2 regions of the Geobacillus sp. WSUCF-018B genome follow, and region 2 is predicted to be linked to the other one. Evidence: riboswitches for the same ligand, from Rfam matches in the RefSeq annotation. Region 2 holds a riboswitch; the other holds the start of a gene.
The links. Region 2 has a riboswitch for S-adenosylmethionine ahead of CV944_RS03845 (methionine biosynthesis PLP-dependent protein). Riboswitches for the same ligand answer to the same signal wherever they lie in the genome.
Positions count from the first base shown of each region.

Region 1: it holds a riboswitch for S-adenosylmethionine, as region 2 does, so the genes downstream of both, CV944_RS11430 (hypothetical protein) here and CV944_RS03845 (methionine biosynthesis PLP-dependent protein) in region 2, are expected to answer to the same signal.

Region 1 is NZ_PIJF01000036.1:3,729-23,219, reverse strand. It holds gene glpK (glycerol kinase GlpK) at 1-233, shown strand, start outside; gene CV944_RS11455 (ABC transporter ATP-binding protein) at 555-1,580, shown strand; gene CV944_RS11450 (ABC transporter ATP-binding protein) at 1,567-2,493, shown strand; gene opp4B (oligopeptide ABC transporter permease) at 2,512-3,480, shown strand; gene CV944_RS11440 (ABC transporter permease) at 3,502-4,410, shown strand; gene opp4A (oligopeptide ABC transporter substrate-binding protein) at 4,424-6,208, shown strand; SAM riboswitch class I at 6,270-6,371, shown strand; gene CV944_RS11430 (hypothetical protein) at 6,453-6,776, shown strand; gene CV944_RS11425 (VOC family protein) at 6,792-7,175, shown strand; gene CV944_RS11420 (PaaI family thioesterase) at 7,276-7,758, shown strand; gene CV944_RS11415 (PaaI family thioesterase) at 8,114-8,530, opposite strand; gene hutG (formimidoylglutamase) at 8,672-9,640, shown strand; gene CV944_RS11405 (helix-turn-helix domain-containing protein) at 9,645-11,126, shown strand; gene hutU (urocanate hydratase) at 11,350-13,005, shown strand; gene hutI (imidazolonepropionase) at 13,020-14,294, shown strand; gene CV944_RS11390 (YjiH family protein) at 14,394-15,722, shown strand; gene CV944_RS11385 (DUF4871 domain-containing protein) at 15,863-16,399, shown strand; gene mscL (large conductance mechanosensitive channel protein MscL) at 16,779-17,174, opposite strand; gene CV944_RS11375 (YeeE/YedE family protein) at 17,324-18,547, shown strand; gene CV944_RS11370 (carbohydrate kinase family protein) at 18,729-19,491, shown strand, end outside.
Region 2 is NZ_PIJF01000007.1:61,830-71,738, forward strand. It holds gene CV944_RS03780 (YhcN/YlaJ family sporulation lipoprotein) at 1-49, shown strand, start outside; gene spoVAC (stage V sporulation protein AC) at 61-540, shown strand; gene spoVAD (stage V sporulation protein AD) at 540-1,553, shown strand; gene spoVAE (stage V sporulation protein AE) at 1,555-1,911, shown strand; gene CV944_RS03800 (DUF1657 domain-containing protein) at 1,924-2,130, shown strand; gene CV944_RS03805 (DUF421 domain-containing protein) at 2,143-3,003, shown strand; gene CV944_RS17410 (hypothetical protein) at 3,024-3,194, shown strand; partial or broken gene CV944_RS03810 (thioredoxin family protein) at 3,333-3,668, opposite strand; gene CV944_RS03815 (hypothetical protein) at 3,782-4,018, shown strand; gene CV944_RS03820 (YjcZ family sporulation protein) at 4,095-4,223, shown strand; gene spoVIF (sporulation-specific transcription regulator SpoVIF) at 4,350-4,607, shown strand; gene CV944_RS03830 (GNAT family N-acetyltransferase) at 4,652-5,086, opposite strand; gene CV944_RS03835 (YjcG family protein) at 5,083-5,607, opposite strand; gene CV944_RS03840 (alpha/beta hydrolase) at 5,646-6,374, opposite strand; SAM riboswitch class I at 6,567-6,677, shown strand; gene CV944_RS03845 (methionine biosynthesis PLP-dependent protein) at 6,877-7,980, shown strand; gene metC (cystathionine beta-lyase) at 7,984-9,162, shown strand; gene CV944_RS03855 (HD-GYP domain-containing protein) at 9,201-9,909, opposite strand, start outside.

The DNA.
Region 1 (19,491 bases), on a different contig from region 2:
TCCAGAGCGATTTGCTTGCCGTTCCGGTCGAACGTCCGGTCGTGAATGAAACGACGGCCTTGGGTGCGGCGTATTTGGCCGGATTGGCCGTCGGCTACTGGAACAGCCGAGATGACATCGCCGCCCAATGGCAGCTCGAGCGCCGGTTTGAGCCGAAGATGGATGACGACAAGCGAACGATGCTCTACGATGGCTGGAAAAAAGCGGTGCGGGCGGCGATGGCGTTTAAATAACTATAGGGAACAAAGCAATAATCGATCGTGAATGGGCGGCCGCGGTCAAGCTGTGTCCTTTTCCACTTTTTTGTTCATTGCTTAGGCAGATGTTCCTTTCGTGGAGCATCTGCTTATTTATTGTCCAAAAAATAGTGGTTGAAACTGAGCTGTAGTTCACAGTCATGTTTTTCTATGAGGTATAAGACTGGAAAGGAATCAAAAAATTTACTGACATTTTTTCTATAAATATTGAATTTAGAAAAAAAATGATAGAATATTATCTAAATATTATATATAGTATAAAATTTTAGTAATACTAACAAAAGGGAGAAGGACACATTGGCAAAGCAAACGTTATTGGAAATTGAGGAGTTGCGAGTCTCTTTCCGCATCGGTGATGACTATTATGCGGCGGTCGACGACGTTTCGCTGGCGATCGGAGAGAACGAAGTCGTCGCTCTCGTCGGGGAGTCGGGTTGCGGCAAAAGCTCACTCGCTTTGTCGATCATGGGTCTCCACCCGCCCGAAAAGACAAAAATTGAGGGGCGCCTGCACTTTAAAGGGACAAATTTGCTGTCGCTCTCCGTTGCCGAACTCAATCGCATCCGCGGCAAAGAAATCGGGATGATCTTTCAGGATCCGTTAACGGCGCTCAATCCGCTCATGACGGTCGGCCGGCAGATCGAAGAAAGCATGGATTACCATCTGCGGCTGTCAGCAGCCGAAAAAAAGAAGCGAACGATCGTCTTGCTTCGCAAAGTCGGCATTCCGGAGCCGGAAAAGGTGTACCACCGTTATCCGCACGAGTTGTCCGGGGGGATGCGGCAGCGGGTCGTCATCGCGATCGCCATCGCCTGCGAGCCCGCCCTGCTCATCGCCGATGAACCGACAACGGCGCTTGATGTGACGATTCAGGCGCAGATCATAGGGCTGCTCAAAGAGTTGCAGCGGCAAATGAAAACGAGCATTATTTTAATCACGCATGATTTGGGGGTGGTGGCGGAAATGGCGGACCGTGTGGCGGTCATGTATGCTGGGGAAATCGTTGAGTTAGCGGACGTCGATACCATTTTTCACCGTCCGCTTCATCCATACACTCGCTCATTGTTGCAGTCGATCCCGTCTGCGCAGACGAAAAAGGAACGACTCCACGTCATCCAAGGGATCGTTCCGCCGCTGCATAAACTGCCGCGGCGCGGCTGCCGCTTCCAGCCGCGCATCAGCTGGATTGGGGCGGATAAGCACGAATCGGATCCGAAGTTGCGGGAAGTGGAGCCGGGGCACTGGGTGCGTTGCACATGTTACCAACATTTTTATTTTCCCGATGATCAAACGGTAGGTGGAATCGGCTATGGCGCTTCTTAACGTCAACCATTTGAAAGTATACTATCCGGTGCGCGGCGGTTTTTTTCGCCGGGTGGTCGACCATGTCCGCGCGGTGGACGATGTCAGTTTCACGCTGAACAAAGGGGAAACGTACGGGCTCGTCGGCGAGTCCGGCTGCGGCAAGACGACGACAGGGCGCGCGATTATCGGTTTGATCCGCGCCACGGCCGGGGAAGTGCTGTTTGAAGGGACGGATTTGACAAAGCTTCGCCGCCGCGAGTTTCATCCGTATCGGAAAGACATCCAGATGATTTTCCAAGATCCGTATTCTTCGCTCAATCCGCGCAAACGTGTGCTCGACATTGTCGCCGAGCCGCTCCGCAATTTTGAACGCCTGTCCCCGCAAGAGGAGCGGCAGAAGGTGCAATACGTTTTAGAGCGGGTCGGCTTGAGCGCGGAGTCGATTTACAAATATCCGCATGAATTTTCCGGCGGACAGCGCCAACGCATCGGCATTGCGCGGGCGCTCACGCTCAATCCGAAGCTCATCATCGCCGATGAGCCGGTGTCGGCGCTTGATGTGTCGGTGCAGGCGCAAGTGTTGAATTTCATGAAAGAAATCCAGCAGGAGTACGGGCTGACGTATTTGTTCATCAGCCATGATTTAGGGATCATCCGGCATATGTGCGACCGCATCGGCATTATGTACCGCGGCCGGCTCGTGGAGGAAGGGACGAGCGAGGAGATTTTTACGAATCCTCAACATATTTATACGAAACGTCTGCTCTCCGCCATTCCGAACGCCGATCCGCGCGAACGCGGCCGGCAGGAGGCGCTTCGCCGCGAAGTGGAAAAAGAATATGAGCAGTCGTATTCCCGCTATTTTGATGCAAACGGCCGGGCTCACCCGCTCAAGCCGATTTCGCCGACGCACTCGGTGGCCATTCCGTAAAGAGGGGAAGACGGGAAGATGCTGAAATTTATTTTACGGCGAATCCTCATTATGATTCCGCAATTGTTTTTGCTGAGCGTCCTCATTTTCTTGCTGGCGAAGGCGATGCCGGGCGATGCGCTGACGGGGCAGCTGGCGGCCAACCCGAAAATGGATCCGCAGACGCTTGAGGAAATGCGGGAAAAACTTGGCTTGAATGATCCGGTACATATTCAATACATCCGTTGGGTGAAAAACATGCTGCAAGGGGATCTCGGCCTTTCCTATACCCACCAGCAGCCGGTCACTGATCTGCTGGCCGGACGGATCGGGAATACGGTGTTGCTGTCGGCGGCGATTTTAATTTTGACGTACCTGATTGCCATTCCGCTTGGCATCGTGTCGGGGCGATGGACAGATACATGGGCTGATAAGCTGATCGTCGGCTACAGCTATCTCGGGTTTGCCACGCCGCTGTTCATTTTTGCTTTGATCATGCTGTTTATTTTCGGCTTTCACCTTGGCTGGTTTCCAACCGGCGGCAGTGTGGACGTTCAGGTCGAGGAAGGGACGCTCGCTTACTATTTAAGCAAATTGAACCATCTCATGCTTCCGGCGTTGTCGGGAGCGCTCATCAACACGGTCGTTACGATTCAATATTTGCGCAGCGAAATCGTCGATACGAAAGTGAAAGATTTCGTGAAAACGGCGCGGGCGAAAGGCGTGCCGGAGCGGCACATCTATTGGCGCCATATTTTGCGCAATTCGTTTTTGCCAATCGCGGCGTTTTTAGGGTATGAGATCACCGGGCTTGTCGGCGGTTCCGTGTTTTTGGAGTCGATCTACAGCTATCCGGGGCTTGGCCAGCTGTTTTTGCAGTCGATTATGCAGCGGGATTACAGCGTCGTGACGGCGCTCGTCATGATTTCCGGCCTGGCGACGCTGGTGGGCACGCTGTTGTCGGACATCATTTTGAGTGCGGTCGACCCGCGCATCCGGATTGAGTAGGGAAGGAGGAAGGCAGCTGACATGAAAGCGGAAATCAGCGGCCCAACGCCGGCCGGAGCGAACATCGAGAAAAGCCCTTCCGCCTTTTCGATCATGTGGCGGGAGGTGGCTCGGGATCGGCTCGCGCTTGGTTCGCTCATCATTTTAGGAATCCTTTTGTCGATCGTCTATGGCGTGTCGCTCTTTTTGGATCAAGAGGAAATCGTGAAAGTGGATTTTCTTTCCATCTATTCTCCGCCGTCAGCGGAACACTGGCTTGGCACAGACTACGGAGGGCGCGACGTGTTTGGCCAGCTCATCATCGGCGCCCGCAATTCGTTTACGATCGGGCTGGCCATTACGCTCATCACTGGGGCGATCGGCCTCATTGTCGGATTGGTGGCCGGCTATTTCGGCGGCTGGATTGACAATGTCATTATGCGCATCATCGATTTCATTCTCGTTCTGCCGTTTTTGATGCTCGTTATTGTTTTTGTCGCCACTGTGCCTAAATATAATGTATTGACGTTCATTTTGATCATGAGCGCGTTTTTGTGGACGGGCAAAGCCCGGCTGATCCGCGCCAAAACGCTTGCCGAGCGCGAGCTGGATTATGTCAGCGCGTCAAAAACGCTCGGCACGCCAGATTGGAAAATCATTATTTTTCAAATTTTGCCCAACCTCAGCTCGATCATTATCGTCAATTTGACGTTAAATTTGGCGGGCAACATCGGCATCGAGTCCGGGCTCACGTATCTTGGCTTCGGGCTGCCGGAGAGCACGCCGAGCTTAGGGACGTTGGTCAGCTATGCGACCAACCCGGATGTTTTGCAAAACAAATGGTGGGTTTGGTTGCCTGCGTCATTGCTTATTTTAGTGATGATGCTGTGCATAAATTTCATCGGCCAAGCGCTGAAACGTGCGGCTGATGCAAGACAACGACTAGGATAAGGGGGAAGAAAATGTGAAGAGAAAATGGCTGGCGGCTCTCGCCGCGCTCTTGCTCGTGCTCGCCGGGTGCACGGGCAAATCCGACACAACGAGCGGAAAGGGCAACAATAACGAAAAACCGGCGGCTCAGAAGGAAGACATCAGCAAATTCCCGATGACGGTGAAAAACGACGGGAAAATCATCGATGGCGGCGTGTTGAAATACGGCCTTGTGTCCGATACGCCGTTTGAAGGGACGCTCAGCTATGCATTCTACACCGGAGCGCCCGACGCAGAGATTTTGCAATTTTTTGACGAGTCGCTTTTCCGGACGAACGGTGACTATGAAATTACAAATGATGGGGCTGCCACGTATGAGTTGTCGGATGATAAAAAGACGATGACAATCCATATTAAAGACAATGTGAATTGGCATGACGGCCAGCCGGTGACCGCCGAAGACTTGGAGTATGCGTATTTGGTCATCGGCCATAAAGATTACACCGGCGTCCGCTATGGCGATGCGCTCATCCAAGGCATCGTCGGGATGGAAGAATATCATAGCGGCAAAGCGGATAAAATTTCCGGCATTAAAGTCATCGACAAAAAGACGTTGACGATCACATGGAAACAGGCCAATCCGTCGGTGTTGACTGGCATTTGGGCGTATCCGCTGCCGAAGCATTACTTGAAAGACATTCCGATCAAAGACTTGGCGAAATCGGATAAAATCCGGAAAAACCCGATCGGGTTCGGTCCGTTTAAAGTGAAGAAAATCGTTCCGGGCGAGTCGGTCGAATTTGTTCGCAATGATGACTACTGGGCTGGCAAACCGAACTTGGAAGGCGTCATTTTGAAAGTCGTCAGCCCGCAAGTCGTCCTGCAAGCGCTGAAAAAAGGCGAAATTGACGTCGCTGAGTTCCCGACTGACCAATATTTGAACGCGAAAGGGACGAAAAACATTCAGTTTATCGGCAGAGTGGATTTGGCGTACAACTATATCGGCTTTAAACTCGGCCATTGGGATGCGAAAAAGCAGGAAAACGTAATGGACAATCCGAAATTCCAAAACAAAAAACTGCGCCAAGCCATGGCGTACGCCATCAACAACCAAGAGGTGGCCGACCGCCTGTATCATGGTTTGCGCTTCCCGGCGAACACGCTCATTCCGCCGTCGTTCCCGGGCTATCATGACAGTTCCATCAAAGGGTATACGTACAATCCGGAAAAAGCGAAACAATTGCTGGATGAAGCGGGATATAAAGATGTGGATGGCGATGGCCTCCGCGAAGATCCAAACGGCAAAAAATTCAAGGTCAACTTCTTGGCGATGAGCGGTGGGGACATCGCTGAACCGCTGGCCAAATTTTATATGCAATGCTGGAAAGATGTGGGCCTCGATGTCCAACTTGTGGACGGACGCTTGGCGGAGTTCAACTCCTTCTACGATATGGTCGAAAAAGACGATCCGAAAGTGGATGTCTACGCCGCCGCTTGGGGAACTGGAACGGACGTCGACCCGTACGGATTGTACGGCCGCAACGTCATGTTCAACTACTCGCGTTGGGTGAACGAGAAAAATGATGAGCTGCTAGAAAAAGGCCATTCCGAGCAGGCGTTTGATAAGGAGTATCGCCGGAAAATTTACAGCGAGTGGCAAAAGCTAATGAACGAAGAAGTGCCGGTCATCCCAACGTTGTATCGTTCCGCCATCTATGCGGTCAACAACCGTGTCGCCAACTTTACGGTTGACCCGAGCTCGAAGCTGACGTGGAAAGATGTCGGCGTCACGTCCGAGCAGCCAGAAGTGGCGGAATAAACAAAAAAGCGATTGCTTCTATGGGATTCGATATGGTAACATGAAAGACAAATGATCATACGTCTTATCAAGAGTGGGCGAGAGAACGGGCTTGATGACCCCACAGCAACCTGCCGGCAAGGTGCTAACACCCGCAAAGCGGTCTCGCTTTGGATGATAAGAACGGCTGCCCCCTTTCGCATCATTCCGAGGCGAAAGGGGTTTTTGTCGATAGGGGGTGAAGGGGGAAATAGTGAAGAGGGACATGTCGATCCGAGCTTGCATGGCCGCTCATCTCCGTGCCGCTGCGTTCGCCGTTCATGTCATGCGCTGCGTGCAGGCGGAGCTGATTCGGTTTGACCCTGAAGCGGCGGTTTATGTCGACCGCGGGGGCGGATATACCCACTTGTATGGGAAAGCGCAAGGGACAACCTTTTCAGTGTTGTTGACCGACAGCGAGGCGGACGAATGGAAGGCGGACGGACCGTACGCCCTTGATCGCTACATATGGACAGAGCTTGGGAAAAAAGGGGTTTTTCCAATGCGGATGACGCCGTATTTACAAGCTGTATGGTTAATGGAGTCATAGAAAGGAAGAGGACGAATGGCAGTCAAAAAATTTGAGCATGTCGGCATTCAAGTAAAAGACATCGAGGCATCAAAGGCATTTTACCAAAACGTCGTCGGCCTGGAGTTGCTTGACGAAATGATTCATACGAACGGAACGATGAAACTGGCGTTTTTAGGGATTGACGGCTCGATCATCGTCGAGCTGATCGAAGGATACAACCCGAACTTGCCGACGGAAGGAAAAGTGCACCACGTGGCGTTTACGGTCGAAGGCATCGAGCAGGAAAAAGAACGGCTTCAGTCGCTCGGCGTCCCGCTTGTGTGGGAGGAGATTACAACGCTCCCAAACGGGGCGAAATACTTATTTTTCCTTGGCCCGGACGGCGAATGGATCGAGTTTTACGAGCCGGCGCAATGAACGAAGGGGAAGGCGGCCATCGGTATGGCCGCCTTTTGCCGTGCAAGAAGGAAAATAGGGAGTGCACCGCGTATAGGTAAAGGGGAGAGGAGGAGAACAGATGGAGCCGCAAGTTATCCACGCCATTCAAGACGACTACCCGGATGAATTTGCCTGGTGCTATGGCTGCGGACGGCTGAATGAGCAAGGCCATCATTTCCGCACCGGCTGGGACGGGGACAAAACGGTGACCGTCTACACGCCGCGCCCGGAACATACGGCGATCCCTGGGTTTGTGTACGGCGGGCTGATCGCCTCGCTCATCGACTGCCATGGCACCGGGTCGGCGGCGCTTGCCTTGCATCGGAAAAACGGCCATGAGCCGGGAAGCGGGGAAACGCCGCCGCGCTTTGTTACTGCGTCGCTTCACGTCGATTTCGTCAAGCCGACGCCGCATGGAGTGCCGCTTGTCGCCGTCGGCACTGTGACGGAGATTCATCCGAAAAAATGGAAAGTGGACACCGAAGTGTTCGCCAACGGCGAACTGTGCGCCCGCGGGCAAGTCGTCGCCGTCGTAATGCCGAAAACGTTTGTCCGTGGGTAACAAGCAACAAAAGGCGCCGGAGAGCGGCTGTTTTTGACAGCGCTTTCTCCGGCGCTTGGCAACTGGTCGAAAACGGCTGCGCCTCACCTCGTTTCGCCATTGAGGACTGATGATGTCACGAAAAAGGCAACTCGACAACGCCTCTTCTCAAGTGGGGAAACCTTGTGAAATTGGTTCTCCTTTTTCAACAAAACCACCGATTTGGCGAACATCATCGTTTTTCACCGGTTTTCTCGGATTCCTCTGATCATCGCTTTCCATGCGTTTCAAAACAACAACAGCAGCTGCTGTTTGGCCTCGTCGAATCCAAGGAGAACGAGCATGCGCAAAAACGCCTTTTGGAGATCCATCACCTTCACGGTTTGTCCATGATCAGCACCGACGACGTGGCGCTCGCCACCTCTTTGCCGTTTTGCCGCACGATGGCGGTTACATAGGCGACGGTTTTCCCGAACTTTTCCACCCGCGCCTCGATTTCGGCTTCTCCAGCCGCCGCTGGGCGGTGAAACGTCGTCTGCAAGTTGATGGACGCGTGCAGCTGGTCATCGCGAAGCAAGGTCGTCACCGCATACGCCATGAGAATGTCCGCCGCCGCCCCGACGAACCCGCCCATAATCACCCCGTTGCCGTTGAGCAGCGATTCGCTGATCGTCCATACGCCTTTCGCATAGCCGTCTCGGGCTTCCGTCAGGCGGACGCCGAGCGTTTCGTCGCATGGGGGCGGCGCGCTTTGACCGGCGATGACAGCGTGCAAGTTGGTCATTGGCTTCATGTGGAACACCCTTTCTGTTGTCAATCATGTTTTTTTATTCGCCAAACGGCGGCGATTTCCTCTTTTCGCGTGCATGAGGAGGAGAACGGCAAAGCTGTGGCGAAAGAAACAAGCAGCTGATGATGGAAAGGAGATGGTCTCATGTATCAACCGCCAGACGCCGGCCGTTGGACGGGACGGATTGACAGCGTGAGCGATGAGCAGGCGTTTCGTCTTCATCAGCGCATTCGCTTGCTCGATTTGTCGCAGCCATTGGAGACGGTGGAACGAGCGGCGGCATTCATCGGGTTTGCGTGCGACGAAGGAGTGCGCCGCAACCAAGGCCGCCAAGGGGCGAAAGAGGCGCCGGCCGCCGTCAAAGCGGCGCTGGCCCGGCTGCCTTGGCATCTTCCGGAAGGGGTCGTTGTCTATGACGCAGGCGATGTCGTTTGCGTCGATGAACGGCTCGAACAAAGCCAGACTGAACTTGGGAAGGCGGTCGCCCGCCTGCTGAAAAACGGGATGGCGTCTATCGTGATCGGCGGCGGCCATGAGACGGCGTACGGCCATTACTTGGGCGTTCGCGAAGCGCTCGGGCCCGAAGCCCGCCTTGGCATCCTCAACATTGACGCCCATTTCGACTTGCGCCCGTACGATGACGGGCCGACGTCCGGGACGATGTTTCGGCAAATATTGGATCAAGACGAACGGGTCCGTTACTTCTGCCTCGGCATTCAGCGGCTTGGCAACACGGCGGCGCTGTTTGCGGCGGCCGAGACGTACGGCTGCCGGTACATGCTTGAAGACGAGCTGACCGCAGGGCCGATCGAGGCCGCCTATGAACAAATCGAGGAATTTGCCGCTCATCACGATGCCGTGATGTTGACCATTTGCATGGACGCCATCAGCGCGGCTGCCGCGCCGGGGGTGAGCGCGCCGTCGCCGTTTGGACTCGCTCCGTCGCTAGTGCGCGCTCTCGTCCGCCGAATCGTTTCTCATCCGAAAACGATCAGCGTCGATCTTTGCGAAGTCAATCCACTCTGGGATGAAGGCGGAAAAACGGTGGCGTTGGCGGCCGCCTTTTGCATGGAGGCGCTCCTTCATTTTCAACGCTTGCAGCCAAGGCGGTGAGAACGTGAAATTGGTCATTGCCGAACGGGATGACAAAGAACGGGAAGCGATCCGCTGGCTCGTGTCCGCGTATTCCTTGCCGATTGAGCGGGTGTATACGGCAGCCACCGTGGAGGAGATGATGGCCGTCTTGGAGAGGGAGGCGCCGGAGCTATTGTACGTCGAACTGGATATGATTCCGTATGAACGATGGTCGAAGGCGACATCCCACGTCCGCTTGTTTTGCCAACGCGTGATTGCCGCAACGGCCGAGGCGACGTTTGCGCGGGCGAAACAAGCCATCGACTGGCAATGCGTCGATTTGCTTGTGAAGCCGCTTGAGCCCGCCAGGCTGAAGCAGGCGCTGCGGGCGGCGGCGTCGCGTTCCCCGGGACGCCCAGGCTTGCCGGCGGGATTGGACGCCCATCACGACGATTACCGCTCCTTGTTTTGCGATTTTCCTTCCGCGGCCTCCGCGCATGTATGGCTTGTGCAGGCGGAACAGCCTGCCTTGTCTCGGGAAGTGATCCGCTTTTTAACGAGCTATCCGTTTCGCGGACGGGCGCGCGTATTGCCGCTCACCCATATGGCGGTTTGCCTGCTTCCCGATTTGCCGGGCGACGGGAAAGAAGAGGCGTGGAAGCTGTTGCGCGATTGGGAAGAGGAGCATCATGAGCCGCTCGCGGTTGTCGTGATGCCGCCTGATGGTCGGAAAACGGTGCGCGGGCAATACCAAGCGGCCCGCCGGTTGCTGGAGACGACGTTTTTCATTGGCTATCGCCAAGTGATCGCTCCCGCTTCGGAATACGAACAGTGGCGTGAGCTCGATCCCTTTTTGACGCCCGAGGAGCAGCGGCAATGGATCGAGATGCTCGAGCGGTTCGACCATGAAGGGGTGAAGCGATGGCTGCGGCGCGAATTCTCCCATTGGAAGCCGCCGTTTCCGAGCCCGGAGATGGTGCGGACGCGGCTGACGAGCATCTTGGCGCAAATCCGCCGGTTTATGAAAACATACGGCCTTGACCGCGGCGGAACCGAGCGGGAGTATATGCGCATTTTTCAAGACATTTTGTACAATCCCGTCTTGTATCGCATCGTTCAAGAATTGATTTTATTTTTATATCGATTGTTCCATGAGGCCAAGCAGGCCGAGGAAGACGCGCGCGTCGACGCCGTGGAGCGCGGCCTCCGCTATATGGAGGCGCATTTTCGCGATCCGTCGCTCACGCTTGAGCGGGTCGCGGCCGCCGCCGGGCGCAGCCCCGCGTATTTCAGCCATTTGTTGTCGAAAAAGCGCGGCGTGACGTTTCGCCAGTGGCTGACCAACCGGCGGCTTGAGGAAGCGAAACGGCTGCTTCGGCAGACGGATTTGTCGATTAAAGAAATCGCCGAACAAACCGGGTTTCGCACCGCCCATTATTTGACGCGCGTCTTTAAAGCCGAACTGAACCAGACGCCGACCGCCTACCGCGATGAACAACGGCTGAAACCGTCATCACCGCGGTAGGCGGTTTTGTCTGTGGCAAAGCGCAGCCTTGCCGGATCGCGGGCGAGAGGGGGCGGCGTATATTTCAAAAGAAATGGATCGATATCGAAAAAAATGAACAAATAAAACGGAGAGGAAATAGAAAATTCAAAAAAATGTGATCACTTTTAAAAGACGTGCGCCTATCTTCTCCTTCTTTGCTCCCTTACAATGAAAAGCAAAGAGGAAAAAGGAGAGGATGACGATGGCAGAAAAACGGACCGTACGCTCGTTTGCGGGAACAGAGCGGCGGGCGAAAGGATGGATTCAAGAAGCGGCGCTGCGGATGCTGAACAACAATTTGCATCCCGATGTCGCCGAGCGGCCGGAGGAATTGATCGTCTACGGCGGCATCGGCAAGGCGGCGCGCAACTGGGAATGTTACGAGGCGATTGTGGACACCCTTCTTCGTTTAGAAAACGATGAAACGTTGCTCATTCAATCCGGCAAGCCGGTGGCGGTATTTCGCACGCATCCGGACGCCCCGCGCGTGCTGATCGCCAACTCCAACCTCGTGCCCGCATGGGCGACGTGGGACCATTTCCACGAACTTGATAAAAAAGGGTTGATCATGTACGGACAAATGACGGCCGGGAGCTGGATTTACATCGGCAGCCAAGGGATCGTCCAAGGGACGTATGAAACGTTTGCCGAAGTGGCGCGCCAGCACTTTGGCGGCACGCTGGCCGGGACGATCACGCTAACCGCCGGCCTTGGCGGCATGGGCGGGGCGCAGCCGCTCGCCGTGACGATGAACGGCGGCGTCTGCCTCGCCATCGAAGTCGATCCGGCCCGCATCCAGCGCCGCTTGGACACGAAATACCTTGACACGATGACCGACAGCCTGGACGCCGCGCTGGCCATGGCCAGACGGGCGAAGGAAGAGAAAAAAGCGCTGTCGATCGGCCTTGTCGGCAATGCGGCTGAAGTGTTGCCGCGGCTCGTTGACATGGGCTTTGTTCCGGACGTCTTGACCGATCAAACGTCCGCCCATGATCCGTTAAACGGCTACATCCCCGCGGGGTTGACGCTTGATGAGGCGGCTGAGCTGCGGGCGCGCGATCCGAAGCAGTACGTTGCCCGCGCCAAACAATCGATTGCCGCGCATGTTCGAGCGATGCTGGCGATGCAAAAGCAAGGGGCGGTGACGTTTGATTACGGCAACAACATCCGCCAAGTGGCAAAAGACGAAGGGGTGGACGACGCCTTTTCCTTCCCGGGTTTTGTGCCGGCCTACATCCGTCCGCTCTTTTGCGAAGGAAAAGGGCCGTTCCGCTGGGTGGCATTATCCGGCGACCCGGAAGACATTTATAAAACCGATGAAGTCATTTTGCGTGAATTCAGCGACAATGAGCGTCTTTGCCATTGGATTCGCATGGCGCAAAAACGCATTCAATTCCAAGGGCTGCCGGCGCGCATTTGTTGGCTCGGCTACGGCGAGCGGGCGAAGTTCGGGAAAATCATCAACGACATGGTGGCCAAAGGCGAGCTGAAAGCGCCGATCGTCATCGGCCGCGATCATTTGGATTCGGGCTCCGTTGCTTCGCCGAACCGGGAGACGGAAGGAATGAAAGACGGAAGCGACGCCATCGCCGACTGGCCGATTTTAAACGCGCTGTTGAATGCGGTCGGCGGCGCAAGCTGGGTGTCGGTTCACCACGGCGGCGGCGTCGGCATGGGCTACTCCATTCACGCCGGCATGGTCATCGTCGCCGACGGCACGAAAGAGGCGGAAAAACGGCTGGAGCGCGTGTTGACGACCGACCCGGGGCTTGGTGTGGTCCGCCACGCCGACGCTGGGTATGAGCTCGCCATTCGGACAGCGAAAGAAAAAGGCATCGATATGCCGATGCTCAAGTAGAAAGGGGGATCCATATGCGCCCGCTTTTTGTCCGCCGCGCCCGCCAGCTCGTCACGCTGGCGGGAAGCTCCGCGGCTCCGCTCGTCAAGGAGAAGATGAGCGATCTAGGCATCATCGAAAACGGCAGCGTCTGGATCGAAAACGGCACGATCGTGGCGGTTGGGACGGACGATGAACTGGCCCGCCAATTTGCCGATCGGCTCGCCGAAGCCGAAGTGATCGACGCCAAAGGCAAAACGGTCACCCCTGGCCTCATCGACCCGCACACCCATCTTGTGTACGCCGGCAGCCGCGAACACGAATGGACGATGCGGCTCGGCGGGGCGACGTACATGGAAATCATGAACGCCGGCGGCGGCATTCATGCGACGACAAAAGCGACGCGCGAGGCGTCGGAAGAGATGTTGTATGAAGAAAGCAAGCGGCGGCTCGATCAGTTTTTGCTTCATGGGGTCACGACCGTCGAAGCAAAAAGCGGCTATGGTTTAAGCCTTGAGCACGAAATCAAGCAGCTTGAAGTCGCCAAGCGTCTCGATGACACCCACCCGGTCGATATCGTCTCCACGTTTCTTGGCGCCCACGCCGTTCCGCCGGAGTGGAAGCACGATCCGGATGAATACGTCCGCCTTGTCATCGACGAGATGATTCCCGAAGTGAGCCGGCGGGGGCTCGCCGAGTTCAACGACGTCTTTTGCGAGCGCGGCGTCTTTACCCCCGACCAGGCGCGCCTCATCCTCGAAGCAGGGAAAGCGCACGGCTTGACGCCGAAAATTCACGCTGATGAAATCGAACCGTACGGCGGGGCGGAACTGGCCGCCGAAGTCGGCGCCATCTCCGCCGACCACCTGCTTCGGGCATCGGACGAAGGAATCCGCCGCATGGCCGATGGCGGCGTCATCGGCGTTCTCTTGCCGGGCACGGCGTTTTTCCTCATGACCCAAGCCGCCGACGCCCGCCGTCTGATCGACGCCGGCGTTCCCGTCGCCTTAGCGACCGACTGCAACCCTGGTTCGTCGCCGACCGTCTCGCTGCCGCTTGTCATGAGCCTAGCCTGCCTGCATATGGGCATGACTCCCGCTGAAGCGATGGCCGCCGCCACGATCAATGCCGCCCACGCCATCGGCCGCGCGCATCTTGTCGGCAGCCTCGAGCCGGGGAAGAAGGCGGATTTGGTCATTTTCAACGTTCCGAATTATGTGCAGATCATGTACCATTACGGAGTCAACCGTGTTGAGACGGTGATCAAAGGCGGGGAGGTGGTGGTGAAAGAAGGCAAGGTGTGCATCTGAAGGGAGGAATCGTCTTTCGCCAAAGCGTTTGGCGACCGGAAGCGGCTATGCTTCCGGCCGCGCAAGTTGGGGTAAAAAGAACAATGGGGGTGGAGGAGAATGAAAACGGATACAAATATAGCGCCATCCGTGCCGACGCCAACGCCGGCCAGCGGGGCATGGAAGTTTTTCGTCTTTAGTGCCATCGGCATTTTCGTATTTTTCGTCCCGGTGTCCATCGGCGGCACATCATCGATTTTGCTCGATCATATTGTGACATGGATCCGCACCCAGTTTTCAGCACTTGTTCCTTATTATGCTCTGATCGTGATCGCTCTCGGTGCAATTTATCCATTTTATAAAAAAACGTGGAACAAAGATGCCGTAACAGTCGTTTTTTCGCTGCTGAAAGTTGTTGGGCTGATTACGGCGGTCATGTTGGTGTTTCGCATCGGTCCGTCATGGTTGTTTCAGCCGAATATGGGACCGTTCTTATATGACAAGCTCGTCATTTCCGTCGGACTTCTTGTGCCGATTGGCTCCGTCTTTCTCGCCATGCTCGTTGGCTACGGGCTTTTAGAATTTGTCGGCGTATGGATGCAGCCGATCATGCGTCCGATTTGGAAAACGCCGGGCCGTTCGGCGATCGACGCCGTCGCCTCCTTTGTCGGCAGCTACTCGATCGGTCTATTGATCACCAATAAAGTGTTCAAAGAAGGCAAATACACCGTGAAAGAAGCAGCGATCATCGCTACCGGCTTTTCCACCGTATCGGTGACATTTATGGTCGTTGTCGCGAAAACATTGGGGCTCATGCCAATCTGGAACACGTATTTTTGGGTGACATTTCTCGTGACGTTTGCCGTTACAGCGCTTACCGCCCGGCTTTGGCCGCTGAGCCGCATGAGCGACGAGTATTACGACGGCAAAGGAGATCCCGAACAAAAAGTGACGGGAAGCTATATGAAGCAAGCTTGGTCCGAGGCGATGAAAGCGGTAGGACAGTCAAAAGGGATTGGGACAAACATATGGGAGAACTTGCGCGATGGCTTCATCATGACGATGGGCATTTTGCCTTCCATTATGTCAGTCGGACTGATCGGGCTGCTGCTCGCTGAATATACGCCGTTGTTTGACTGGTTGGGCTACCTGTTCTACCCATTCACCCTTCTGTTGCAAATCCCTGAACCGTTGTTGGCTGCGAAAGCTTCGGCCATTGAAATCGCGGAAATGTTTTTGCCCGCTTTGCTTGTCACCGAAGCTCCGCTTGTCACAAAATTCATTATTGCGGTCGTATCCGTCTCGGCGATCCTATTCTTTTCCGCTGTCATTCCATGCATTTTATCTACAGAAATTCCGCTCAGCTTGCCGAGGCTGCTGGTCATCTGGTTCGAACGCACCGTCTTGACGCTCGTCCTCACCGCTCCGCTTGCGTACTGGCTGCTTTGACAACGGGTTGGCGCCTGGGGGGTTATGTTCCTTTCATCTTGGGAATAAGCGAGGAGAACCCGACTTCTAAGCGATAGCGAAAGTCGGGGAGGAATCGCTAAAAATATGATATCATTAAATTAGTGAAAGGTGGTGAAAATGTGAAACATTTGCTAGTCATCGTAATCCTTTTTTCTTTATCCGCATGCAGTATATGGGAAAAGAATGAAAAACAAGCCCAAAATGCTGAATCTACAGCTTCGGTAAAAGAGATGAGTGATATTGAAAAAATACCTGTTAAAATAGATCAAAAAGTAATCAGTCATATCAATTGGGAAGTAAGCCCGGTTTTTCAATCTGGAAATTATAAAATGCGCGGAGTACCAAACAAAGTGGGTTTCATTGATGCACCGTTTATAGCAAACAAAGATAGCAAATACATGTGGCATTTCTGGGGGGACTCCATTCCAGAAGGAGAACTGACAATCGTTGCAGTGAAAAAAGGCAGCAACGATATAGCTCCTGCGTTAACACTAGACGGAAAAACCGTTTGGACAACGGGAGTTCCAGGAGGTCCGAATAATGGTGCAGACGCACATATACCATCAAATATAAGGCTTGGTGAATCTGGAAAATGGGCATTACTCGTCTATCTTGGAAAAACGTACTGGGATTACGTTGTAATCGACGTAAATTGAACGCTCTCCCACTTACGCTCACGCTGGGAAGTGGCGGTCTTCTCGGTTCGAGATGACAAAATAACAAGTGAAGCCAAAGGTGTTGCTGCACCTTCAGCCCCGCAATAGACGGTTCCCATAAAGGGGGTCGGCGCGAGCAGAAGGAAATAATCCGCCTAAGCGCCTCGTTAACTTAAGGGTGGATTATTTCTTTTGATTGTGCGACAGTATTGAAACCATGCGACTTGCGAAAAAACATCAATGCTTCAAATACTGTCATCGGCATCACCCCCTTCCAAATCAGGGGAGGCCGATCCACCCTCAAGTCACCGTAACATATTCACATAGTTAAGAGATTCGTTTACCGTTTTTGAGAGCCTGTCCACGCCATGACAGGCTTTCACGTCGTTTCCCGTTGCTGCTTTAACAAATCGCGAATCTCTGTGAGCAGCTCCTCTTCTTTCGTCAGCGTCGTCGCCGTTTCTTTGACGTCTTCCTGTTTTTTCATCCGCTCGTACAGTTTGTTAAGCAGTTTGACAAACAGGAAAATCGAAAACGCGATGATCAAAAAGTCGACGACTGTTTGGATAAACGCCCCATATTTCACTTCCGCTTTGCCGACTTTCCACGACAGGCCGCTGAAATTGATGCCTCCCAACAATAAGCCGACGAGCGGCATGATGATGTCATTGACGAGCGAAGAAACGATTTTGCCAAATGCCCCGCCGATGATCACCCCAACGGCTAAATCGATGACATTGCCGCGGACGGCGAATTTTTTAAACTCGTTCCACATGGTCATCTCCTTCCGAAGAAAATGTTCGTCTGCTATTATACCCGACCGGCCGCAACATTGAAACTTTTTAGTTTAAATCGTAGCAAATCAATTGGTTTTATAGTATTATAGAATACGTTCATCAACCAAAACAAAAGGGGGAACGCATCGTGGAAGTGACCGCACAACAACGAGACGTTCGCGCGAAACAAGCAGCGAACGCCCCGAAACATCTGACTGCGTGGATTATTGCTGTTTCCTGCCTCATATTGATCGGTGGAACGTTGTTCTTATATAGCCGCGTTTCTTGGCAACAGGCGCTTTTGTATGTGCTCGGGGCGTTTGGTGGATTTGTATTGTACCAGGCGCATTTTGGCTTTACATCCGCATGGCGAAAGTTTATTCTATACCGCCAAGGGGAAGGCATTCGGGCACAGATGGTCATGATGGCGGCAGCCAGCGCGTTGTTTTTGCCGCTGCTCGTGAAAGGCTCGGCGCTCGGCCACCCGGTGTCAGGGTATGTATTTGGCGTGGGAGTATCGGTCATCGTCGGTGCTTTTCTGTTTGGCATCGGCATGCAGCTTGGCGACGGCTGCGCGTCCGGGACGTTGTACCATATCGGCGGGGGCGATGCGAACGGCATCGTGACGCTCATCGGGTTCATCGCTGGCTCCGTCATTGCGACGACTCACTTTGACGTGTGGGCGAAGATGCCGCAATGGGAGCCGTTCTCGTTCATTGGCGAGTTCGGCCCCTTGGGAGGGTTTTTGCTTCAGTTGGTTTTGCTTGCGGTCGTCTACTATGCGGTGACGGTGATGGAAAAACGACGCCACGGCCAACGCGTTGCTGCATCGCTTGAGAACCATCATGGCTGGAAAGCGATTTACAAAGGGCCGTGGCCGCTTCTGGTCGGGGCGTTGCTCTTGGCTGTAACGAACGCGCTTGTGCTGATGATTAGCGGCAAGCCTTGGGGCATTACGTCCGCCTTCGCCCTTTGGGGAGCGAAGTTCGTGCAGCTGTTTGGCATCGACCCGACCGCTTGGGCGTACTGGCAAGATGAAGCGAAACGGCAGGCGCTTGCGAATCCCCTCTACTACGATACAACGACTGTGATGGACATCAGCTTGATGGTCGGCGCCTTATTGGCGGCGGCGCTCGCGGGCCGCTATACAAAACCCATTCAGTGGAAGCGTCCGACGCGCATGACGATCGGTGCGCTGATCGGCGGCCTGATGATGGGATACGGCGCCCGGCTGGCGTTCGGCTGCAATATCGGCGCGTATTTCGGCGGCATTGCGTCATTCAGCGCCCACGGCTGGGCGTGGTTTGTCTTTGCTTTCCTCGGCAGCCTGATCGGCGTCAAACTGCGTCCGTATTGCGCGTACAAAAACTAAACGTTCGAACTTCGGCATCCCGTCGTTTTGGCGGGGTGCTTTCTTTATGCAGGACGGCATATGGTACAATGGGCAGTGAGGCTTCGACAAGAGCAGCTGCCTGCTTGTTTGAAATCGTTTTCCTTGTTTTGGGAGAGCGGAAGGAGGACAGCGGTGTTCATTGGGAGAGGAGGGAAAAGGCATGCGGCAAGCGGCCTCGATCGTCTGCATTGGCGGGGCGAACGTCGACCGAAAGGCGCGGTTGCTCACTCCGTTTCGGCTCGGCACGTCCCATCCCGTCACCACGACGCAAACCGCGGGTGGGGTGGCGAGAAACATCGCCGAAAACTTAGGACGGCTTGCTCAACCTGTTTCGCTCGTCAGCACCGTTGGCGATGATCGCGATGGACAGTGGCTCGTTGACGTGACGAGCCGATATGTCAATACGAGCTTCATCGTGCGAACGCCAAAAGCGAACACCGGGACGTATACAGCGGTGCTCGATGAACGCGGCGAGATGGTTCTCGCCTTGGCGGATATGGCCATTTATGATACAGTGGGGGAAGAATGGCTAAAGCAGCAATGGACTCGGCTCGGTCCGATTTCTGCGGTCGTGCTTGACACGAATTTCCCGAAGGCTGTCATTCGTTCGGTGATTGCACAATGTCGCCAAGAGGACATCCCGCTTTGTGTTGTGACGGTGTCGGTTCCAAAAGTGAAGCGATTGCCCAGCGATTTGTCTGGTGTGACGTGGTTTGTCACGAATGAAGCGGAGGCTAAGGAATTTGTGGGACGCGACGGACATACGGACGACATAATGAAACCGATCCTTCAAGCCGGCGCCCAGAACGTTGTCGTCACGCGCGGCGCAAACGGCGTCGCGTACGCCGCCAAGCAAGGGGAAACAGAAGCGATTGCGGCGCCGAAGGTTGAGGTCACCGACGCCACCGGAGCGGGCGACGCCT
Region 2 (9,909 bases):
CAACCGCGAAATCGGGCGCATTAAGGCGCTGAGCAAAGAGCAAACATAAGAGGTGTCGTTATGGCGAATGAAAAGCGAAAAAAATTGACTCCAGTCCAACAAGAGTATCACTTATTTGAAAAAGAGCGGGAAACGAAGCGCCCGATCGTCCGCAACTGCGCCTGCGCGTTTCTCGTCGGCGGCATCATTTGCGTGATTGGACAGGCGATTTCTTATTTTTACATGTACTTTTTTGACTTCACCGAACAAACAGCAGGGAACCCAACGGTGGCGACGATGGTCTTTTTGTCGATGATTTTAACTGGGTTTGGCGTTTATGACCGGATCGCCCAATTCGCTGGGGCGGGAAGCGCCGTGCCGGTGACAGGGTTTGGCAACGCCGTCATTTCCGCTGCTATTGAGCATCGGACAGAAGGGTTTGTGCTCGGCGTCGGGTCGAACATGTTTAAACTGGCCGGCTCGGTCATTTTGTTCGGCACGTTTGCCGCGTTTGTCATCGCCCTTGTCAAAACGATTGCGACCCAGTGGGGGGGATTGTAATGCTGAAAGGGCACCGCACATGGGTGTTTGCGAACAAGCCGGCAATCATCGCAACAGCGGCGGTCGGCGGGCCGTTTGAGGCGAACGGCCGCCTCGCGGAAGACTTTGATCTTCTTCACGAAGATTTATGGCTCGGAGAGGAGTCGTACGAGAAGGCGCACCGCGTGCTCATGGAAGAAGCAGCGTTTCAGGCGATGGAAAAAGCCGGATTAGAGAAGGAAAAGGTGCAGTTTCTCATCGCCGGCGATTTGATCAACCAGATGACGCCGACAAGTTTTGCCGCCCGAACGCTCGGCATGCCGTACCTTGGCATTTTTGGCGCCTGCTCAACCTCCATGGAAGGGCTTGCGCTCAGCGCTTTTATTACCAACTATGGCGGGGCAGACTATATCTTAACCGGTGCGTCAAGCCATAACACCGCTGTCGAAAAGCAGTTCCGCTATCCAACCGAATACGGTGGGCAAAAGCCGCCGACAGCGCAGTGGACGGTAACGGGAGCTGGCGTGGCGATCGTCAGCCCGAAAGGGGACGGGCCGCGCGTGACGGCAGCGACGATCGGCCGCGTTGTGGATATGGGGCTTGCCGACCCGTTCAACATGGGTGGAGCGATGGCGCCGGCGGCGGTCGATACGATTGAGGCGCATTTGCGCGACATGCAAATCGATGCATCGTATTACGATTTGATCGTCACCGGCGATCTAGGGCGAATCGGACGCCAAGTCTCCCTTGACTTGCTGCGTCAGCACGGCATTGACATCGATGAAGAGCGCTACCAAGATTGCGGACTTCTCATTTACCGTGACGGACAGCCGGTTTTATCCGGAGCGAGCGGGGCGGCTTGTTCCGCTGTCGTCGTTTACGGGCATCTCATCAAACGGATGCGCCGCGGCGAACTGAAGCGCATTTTGGTGGTGGCGACAGGGGCGCTGTTGTCGCCATTGTCGTTTCAGCAAAACGAAACGATCCCGTGCATCGCCCATGCGGTGGCGATCGAGTACGGAGGTGAGGCGTAGCGTGTTGGCCATGTTTTTTTGGGCGTTTGTCGTCGGCGGGCTGATTTGCGTGATCGGGCAAATTTTGATGGATGTGTTTAAACTGACACCTGCGCATACGTTGACGAGTCTCGTCGTCGTCGGGGCGATTTTGGATGGATTCGGTTTGTATGAGCCGCTCATTGATTTTGCCGGCGCCGGGGCGACGATTCCGATTACAAGCTTCGGCAACGCGCTCGTTCACGGCGCGATGCAAGAGGCGGAAAAACACGGCATTGTCGGCGTGTTGACCGGCATGTTTGAAGTGACAAGCGCCGGCATTTCCGCCGCTATTGTGTTCGGGTTTATCGGAGCGCTCTTGTTCCGCCCGAAAGGATAAGGAGGGACGCGGATGACTGTTGCCTCGCAAGTGAAACAAACGTTGGCGAGCCTAAAAGGCATTCACGCTGGGCTGCAACAGCTGGCGCTCACTTCCCAGGATGAAACGGCGCAGCGGACGTTTCATGAGGCGATGCTTTCCACTGAGGAGATCATCGCCGAACTGAAAGACCGGATCGGCCGGCTCGAGTTCGAGGAGCCGCAATATCACGGAAAGTAAGGAGCATGATCGATGCCTATATGGTTAGAAACCGCCATTCGTTCGATTTGCATTTTAATCGGGTTGTTTGTGATCACCCGCATTCTCGGCAAAAAGCAATTATCAAAATTGTCGTTTTTTGAATACATCGTCGGCATTACCGTCGGCGATATCGCTGGAACGATGTCGGTCGACTTAGGAATTTCGCTGCAAGAAGGCATCACCAGCATTTTGATTTGGTCGCTGTTTCCAGTGGCTGTCGCTCGACTCTCGCTGCGCAACAAGAAATTTCGCGATTTTGTCGAGGGCAACTCCACGGTTTTTATTAAAAACGGCAAAATTTTAGAGGAAAATTTGAAACGGGAGAAATATACGGTTGACGAGCTGCTCGAACAGCTGCGCAAAAAAGATGTGTTTCGCGTCGCCGACGTCGAGTTTGCGGTGCTTGAGCCGAACGGCGACTTGAACGTGTTGCTGAAGCGGGAAAAGCAGCCGCTCACTGTCGGCGACGTGTTCCCAAACCCGCCGCGGGAAAAAGAGCCGCAGACGGTCATCATGGACGGCATGATTTTGGATGAGCCGCTCGCTACGATGGGGCTTGGCCGCGGCTGGCTGAAGGAACAGCTTGACAAGCAAGGAGTGGCAGTGGAAAACGTCTTTCTTGCCCAAGTGGATTCGTATGGGCAGCTGACGGTCGATTTGTATGACGACAAAATTCAAGTGGCGGAACCGCAAGAGAAAAAGCTGCTGTTGGCTGCGATGAAAAAAGTGCAAGCTGATTTCGAATTGTACGCACTGCAAACCGATTCGCAAGAGGCAAAAGTGCTCTATGAAAAACAGGCGGCAAAAATGACGGAGCTCATTCAAAAAGTCCAGCCGCTGCTGCGAAACTAACGTTGAGGAGGACAAAAACAATGGAAAACAAACGAACGAAAACAACCGATGAGGAAATCCAAATCCAATTAAAAACGAACGGCCGTCCGGAGCGAACGCGGACGACCGATGAGGAAATTTCGATTGAATTTATGTTTGATAATCCGCAATTGACGCGCCAGCCGAAAGATTACGACGAGATTGAATACTAAGTCTGCCGTCTGGATGTGTACGGGCACGTGTGGAAAATACAATCAAATACGCTCTGGAGTGAAAACCGCCGCCCGAAGCGTGGGCGGCGGTTTTCATGCCGTGCCTTAGGCAGAGCCGTGGGAGGCGCGGCAGGGCTATCAAGCCGGCAGCGATTGCAAAAAGGCGCGCACTTCTTCCGGCGTTTTCGCATCGGCGCTATGCAGATGGGCGATTTTTTCCCCGTTTCGGAACACAAGAAGACTTGGAATGCCAAGCACTTGGTACTTCTCACCAAGATCTGGAAACTGGTCTCGGTCGATTTCGAACCAGTCGTACTGCCCGTAATCGCGGATGATGTCATCGATGAACATGTTCAGGCGCACGCAGTCTGGACACCAAGTTGTGTAAAACTTCATAATCGCTGGCTTATCGCCGGAAATGGCCGCCTCGAATTGCTCAACTGTTTCAATTTGTCTCACATTCGTTCCCTCCCTTTCATGTTGCCGTTCATCTTTACTTTACCATATGGCAAGGCAAAAAAAGAACGGGGACGCCTTCACCTCGGGCAGTCGTTTTTGCATACAACAGTAAGAAAGGAGGGGAAAGTGTGAGCAAAGAGTTGGAAAAAGCGCTCGAAAATTGGGTTGCGTCGCGCAAAGAAGGGCATGAAACGTTCATCCGCCTGTTTGAACAATGGGGAAAGGACTTTAACAAACAGCTGCAAGAAATCGAAAAATTGAACAATGGATTTTTAAAAAGTGTACAAGGCAACTTGGACTACATCGAGCAATGGTTTGCGAAGAAGGAGCGGGAATTTGCCGAGCTGTTCCGCCGATTTGGATGACAAAATGGCCTTTGCGCCCATACGCCCCGCTAAGCCGGTGAATACGATACAGTAAACGGAGAAGGAGGTGCACATTATGATGGGCTTCTGCGGTTATGGTTATCCTTACGGCTACGGCTATGGCGGTGGCTATGGCGGTGGCTTTGTGCTGATTGTCGTGTTGTTCATTTTGTTGATTATTGTCGGCGCGGCATTTGTCGCCTAACGGAAAAAGCGAATGGGATACGGGCCGTTTCGGCGCCACGGAGCGGCTCGTATTTTTCTTTCCCTAATTTGATGCACGCCGAGGCGGGAGCATCATACGATATAGCAGGGAGAAGGAGGCGGAACGATGGATCAGCAATTTTTTAAAAACATCGAACAGAAAACAGGTGTCAATATGAAAGACGTTTTTGAGCTCGCCAACTCGCTGCAAAACGCCAATTTCAGCGATGAAAAAACGGTGCGCCAAGTGGTGAAGCGGGTGGCGCAAATTGCCAACCGGAAAGTGCCAAAAGAACTTGAGGATCAAATCGTCAAGGCGATCGTCCATAACGGCAAACAAATTGATTTGAACACGATCGCCAATATGTTGAACAACAAAAAGTAAGCAAAAGGGAGCTTGCGTGCGCAAAGCTCCCTTTTATCCGGCTGTCATTCGAGCGGCTTGACCATGGCGACGTGCGGGATGCCGGCGTCCATAAACACGCCGGATATCGTCTCATAGCCGAGCTTCTTATAAAACGGTTCGGCGTGCGTCTGGGCGTTCAGCTTCACTTTTTTCGCCCCTTTTGTTTTCGCAAGCTGCTCCAACGCCTCCATCACCATCCGGCCGACGCCGCGGCCGCGGTAAGCCGGCAAAACGCAGATGCGCTCCGCTTTGCCAACCCCTTCATCGACCAGGCGAAACCGGCCGGCTGCGACTGCTTGTTCGCCATCGTATAGGACGAGATGGAACGATTCATGTTCAAATGCATCGATTTCTTCTTCTTCCGGCACGTTTTGCTCTTCGATGAATACAATCCGACGGACGCGCAACGCGTCTTCATACAACGCGCGGTCTTCCGTTGTTCCAATGGCGACGTTCATTCTCCCGTTTCCTTTCCTCCAACGATAAAGGTTTCATAGACAGTCCATGATCCGTTCTCGAGCTGGTAAAGAAGGTGGAACCGGTCGACCGTCTCTTCAAAATGGACGTTTTGCAGCCGCAGTTGGCTGTAGACGTCAGCGTATTCCGCATTCGGCAAATCGCGGCCAATTGTAATGTGCGGCACGAACACGAATTCCGGCTCCCCGGCAAACAAGCCGCTGTGCAGCTTCTCGTGCAACCGTTCCAGCACTTCGTTTGGCTCGACTTTCAAATAAATGATGTGGCTTGTCGGGTAAAACGAGCTGAATTTCGTCACTTTGATCGGAATTGGCTCCGTTTCCGCTGCGATGCGGCGCAGCTCTTTCGTCATTTCTTTGATTTGCTCCTCATCCGCCTCAAACGGGTATTTCAATGTAATGTGCGGCGGGATGAGGGCGTAATGGCTGTCGTACCGCTTCCGGTACGAGTTGGCGAAGTCTTGAATCCGCTTTGGCGGAAAAATGACAATGCCGTACTTCATTCCGCTTTCCCTCCTTTAGATGGTTCGTTTGCCGTTATTTACAGCGACAAAATGGCCGATACCGCCCGGGGCACATCCGGCTGCCAATACGTCCATGCATGCCCGCCGGCAAATTCATGGTACGTGTAGGGAAACCGCTTTTCGATCAATAAGTCCCGTGCGGCCCGGTTCGGGGTGATAAAATCGCGTACATGGCCGTCCGTCGTTTTGACCGCCATTTCTTCTGCGCCGACGGAATGGTAAAGGGAAAGAAGCGACGGGTCGCGGAACGCGCGGATGCGTTCGAGCACCGAGTCGTCAATGTAAGGAGACTGCATGGCGATTTTTCCAAATGTATGCGGATACAACAGCCCGGCTAGAAGCGAAACGGTTCCTCCCAGCGAATCGCCAATCAGCGCTCGTCCTTTGCCCATTTGATACGTCGGCAGCTCGCGATCCAAAAACGGCGCGAGCTCATGGGCCAAAAAGCGGATATAGGCTTCGTTTTTTCGACCGGCCGGGTGGTATTTCTCGTAGCGGTCGCTGACGTTCCGGTACGGGATGCCGACAACGATCGTTCGGTCGATCGTTCCTTCGTCCATGAGCGTCTCGATCACGGTTTTGATTTTTCCGTACATAAAATAATCCTTGCCGTCTTGCGCGATTAATAAAGAATATTTATGCAACGGAGAAAAATTGCTTGGCAAGTAGACAAGCAACCCGATTTCTTCTTGCAGCTCCCTGCTGTAAAGCGTATAATCGCGCATCGTTCCTGTTGCTGTCGCCATGATCATCCTCCATGAAAGCGCAAGTTCACTTGTTATTGTAACATATTTAGGCAAAAAGATGTTAACGAAGGGCTCGAATTTTTCGTGAACTTGCCGAACATTGGCGCCGGCAAAAAAATGACTTGCAAAAATGGCCGGAATGCGTTACATTTTTTAATAAATTAACAATTAACAAAATTAAATACGCAGCGGTTCTTATCAAGAGAAGCGGAGGGAACTGGCCCAATGAAGCTTCAGCAACCAGCCGCCCGACGGCCAGGTGCTAAATCCAGCGAATTGAGCATTCAATTCGGCAGATAAGAAGAAGCATGACCATGTGCGTATGGAAAAGTCTTCTTCTTAGAAGACTTTTTTTATTTGCTCAAGCGGCTGCTCCCTCAACCGAGAGGCGTCGAGGATCAAGGCCCTCAGCCGCTGCTTGACCAACAGCGGCGCTTCGTTGGGCGTTAAGTGGTTGGCTGTTGATCCATGATGGAATTTTCAACAGAAGGAGAGAGATGAGATGGAGAAACTAGAGACGCTGTTAGCGCAAATTGGCAACCGGAGCGAAACGGTGACGGGGACGGTCAACCCGCCAGTTTATTTTTCCACCGCCTACCGCCATGCCGGCATCGGGGAGTCGACCGGGTTTGACTATATCCGCACCGGCAACCCGACGCGCAAAATCGTCGAAGAAGCGATCGCGAGACTGGAAGGCGGCGACCAAGGCTATGCGTTCAGCTCCGGCATGGCCGCCATTCAGACAGTGCTCGCCTTGTTTGAGAGCGGAGACGAGTTTCTCGTATCGGCCGACCTTTACGGCGGGACGTACCGCCTGTTTGAGCGCGGCTGGCGCAAGTACGGTCTCGGCTTTCATTACGTCGATTTTGCCGATCTTGATGCTGTGGAAGAAAAAATCACGGAAAAAACGAAAGCCATCTTTTTGGAAACGCCGACGAACCCATTGATGCAGGAGGCGGATATTTCGGCGGTCGCCAAGCTCGCCAAACGGCATGGGCTGCTGCTGATCGTCGATAACACGTTTTACACGCCGGTGCTCCAACGCCCGATCGAACAAGGCGCCGATATTGTCATCCACAGCGCCACGAAATATTTAGGCGGCCATAACGACGTGTTGGCTGGCCTTGTCGTCGCCAAGGGCGAGGAGCTCTGTCAACGCCTGGCCGAGTATCAGAACGCCATCGGCGCGGTTTTGTCGCCGTTTGATTCGTGGCTGTTGATTCGCGGGATGAAAACGCTGGCGCTAAGGATGCGCCAGCATGAAGAAAACGCCAAGCGCATCAGCGCCTTTTTGCGCGAACATGAAGATGTTACAGACGTCTTATATCCAGGAAGAGGCGGGATGCTGTCGTTCCGGATTGCCGATGAAAAGTGGGTGAACGGGTTTTTAAAAAGCTTGCGCCTCATTACATTCGCGGAAAGCTTAGGCGGAGTCGAAAGCTTCATCACGTACCCGGCGACGCAGACGCACGCCGACATTCCGGAAGAAATCCGCATCCAAAACGGCGTCTGCAACCGACTGCTCCGCTTCTCGGTCGGCATCGAACATGCGGATGATTTAATCGCCGACTTGGCGCAAGCGTTCAAACACATGAAAGAGGTGTAAGCGATGGAACGGGAATGGTCGTTTTCAACGAAACTGCTCCATAATGAATGGAAAGTCGATCGCGAAACGGGGGCGGTGAGCGTGCCGATCCAGCACGCCTCCACGTTCCATCAGTTCGATTTCGATTCATTCGGCAAATACGACTACAGCCGCTCCGGCAACCCGACGCGCGAGGCGCTTGAGGAAACGATCGCGGCGTTAGAAGGCGGAACGCGCGGGTTTGCGTTCGCTTCTGGCATGGCGGCTATTTCAACGGCGTTTTTGCTTCTCTCAAAAGGCGACCACGTCCTCGTGACCGAAGACGTCTACGGCGGCACGTACCGGATGATTACGGAGGTGCTCGGCCGCTTTGGCATTGAATATACGTTTGTCGATATGACCGATTTAAACGCAGTGGCGGAAAACATCCGGCCGAACACGAAAGTCATTTATATGGAAACGCCGTCCAACCCATTGTTAAAAGTGACCGACATTCAAGGCGTCGTCAAGCTGGCGAAGGCGCATGGCTGTTTGACGTTCTTGGATAATACGTTCATGACGCCGGCGTTGCAGCGGCCGCTTGATCTTGGAGTCGATGTCATCCTTCACAGCGCCACGAAATTTTTAGCCGGCCATAGCGACGTCGTCGCCGGGCTGGCGGTCGTGAAAGACGAGGAATTGGGAAAAGAATTGTACAAACTGCAAAACGCGTTTGGCGCCGTCCTTGGCGTCCAAGATGCGTGGCTTGTGCTGCGGGGATTAAAAACGCTCCACGTTCGGCTGAAGCAGTCGTCCGAATCCGCCCTGGCCATCGCTGAGTATTTGGCGCGCCATCCGAAAGTGGAAGATGTGTATTATCCAGGGCTTTCGCACCACCCAGGCCATGACATCCAGCGCCATCAGGCGGCCGGGTTTGGCGCTGTGCTGTCGTTCCGCCTAGCCGATGAAGAAGCGGCTCGGACGTTCGTCCGAAACGTCCGCCTGCCGGTGTTTGCTGTCAGCCTTGGGGCGGTCGAGTCAATTTTATCGCACCCAGCGAAAATGTCGCATGCGGCGATGCCAAAAGAAGAGAGGCTCCGGCGCGGCATTACCGACGGCTTGTTGCGGCTGAGCGTCGGGCTTGAGGATGTCAACGATTTGATCGCCGATTTCGAGCGGGCGCTGTCGTTTGTGAAAGAGCGGCCGTCAGTTTCAACGCCATAGCAATCAGCCCGCCAAGCCTTCAAAGCTTGGCGGGCGGGTCAAGATGCCGCTGAGGTTGACAACAGCTTCTCCTCTTGTAAGTGTTTCAAAAAGAGGTCGACGAGTTCGCTGTCCCACTGCGTTCCCTTTCCTTTTCTCAAGATGTCCGCCGCTTGACGAATATCCATGCCTTTTCGGTACGGGCGATCGGAAGTCATGGCGTCAAACGCATCGGCCACGGCGATGATTTTGCCAAACAACGGAATCTCGTCGCCTGCTAAGCCATCCGGATATCCCTTGCCATCGATGCGTTCGTGATGGGAGCGAATTCCAGCTAGCAGCGGCTCAATCGGTTCGATTGGCCTAACCTCGCGCAAAATGGCTTCTCCAAGGGCGGGGTGTTTTTTGATCCAGGCAAATTCATCATCGCTTAGCTTTCCCTCTTTAAGCAAAATGGCATCGGGGACGCCGATCTTTCCGATGTCATGCAGCAGAGCGGAACGATACAAGGCATCAAGCTGTTCATTCGGCAGAGAAAGCTGCTTGCCGATCGCCAGCGCGTAGCGGGCCACGCGCAGCGAGTGCCCCGCTGTATAAGGATCGCGGGCGTCAAGCGCCGCTGTCAGGACAGTGATGAAACTGTTGAGCAGCTCTTTGTTCGTTCGATCGCGCCGATGCACAGCATCGATCATATGATTGAATCCGCGAAGCAAATACGCAAATTCGTCCGTATAGACATTGTGAGCGATCAGCTCATACATTTCGTTT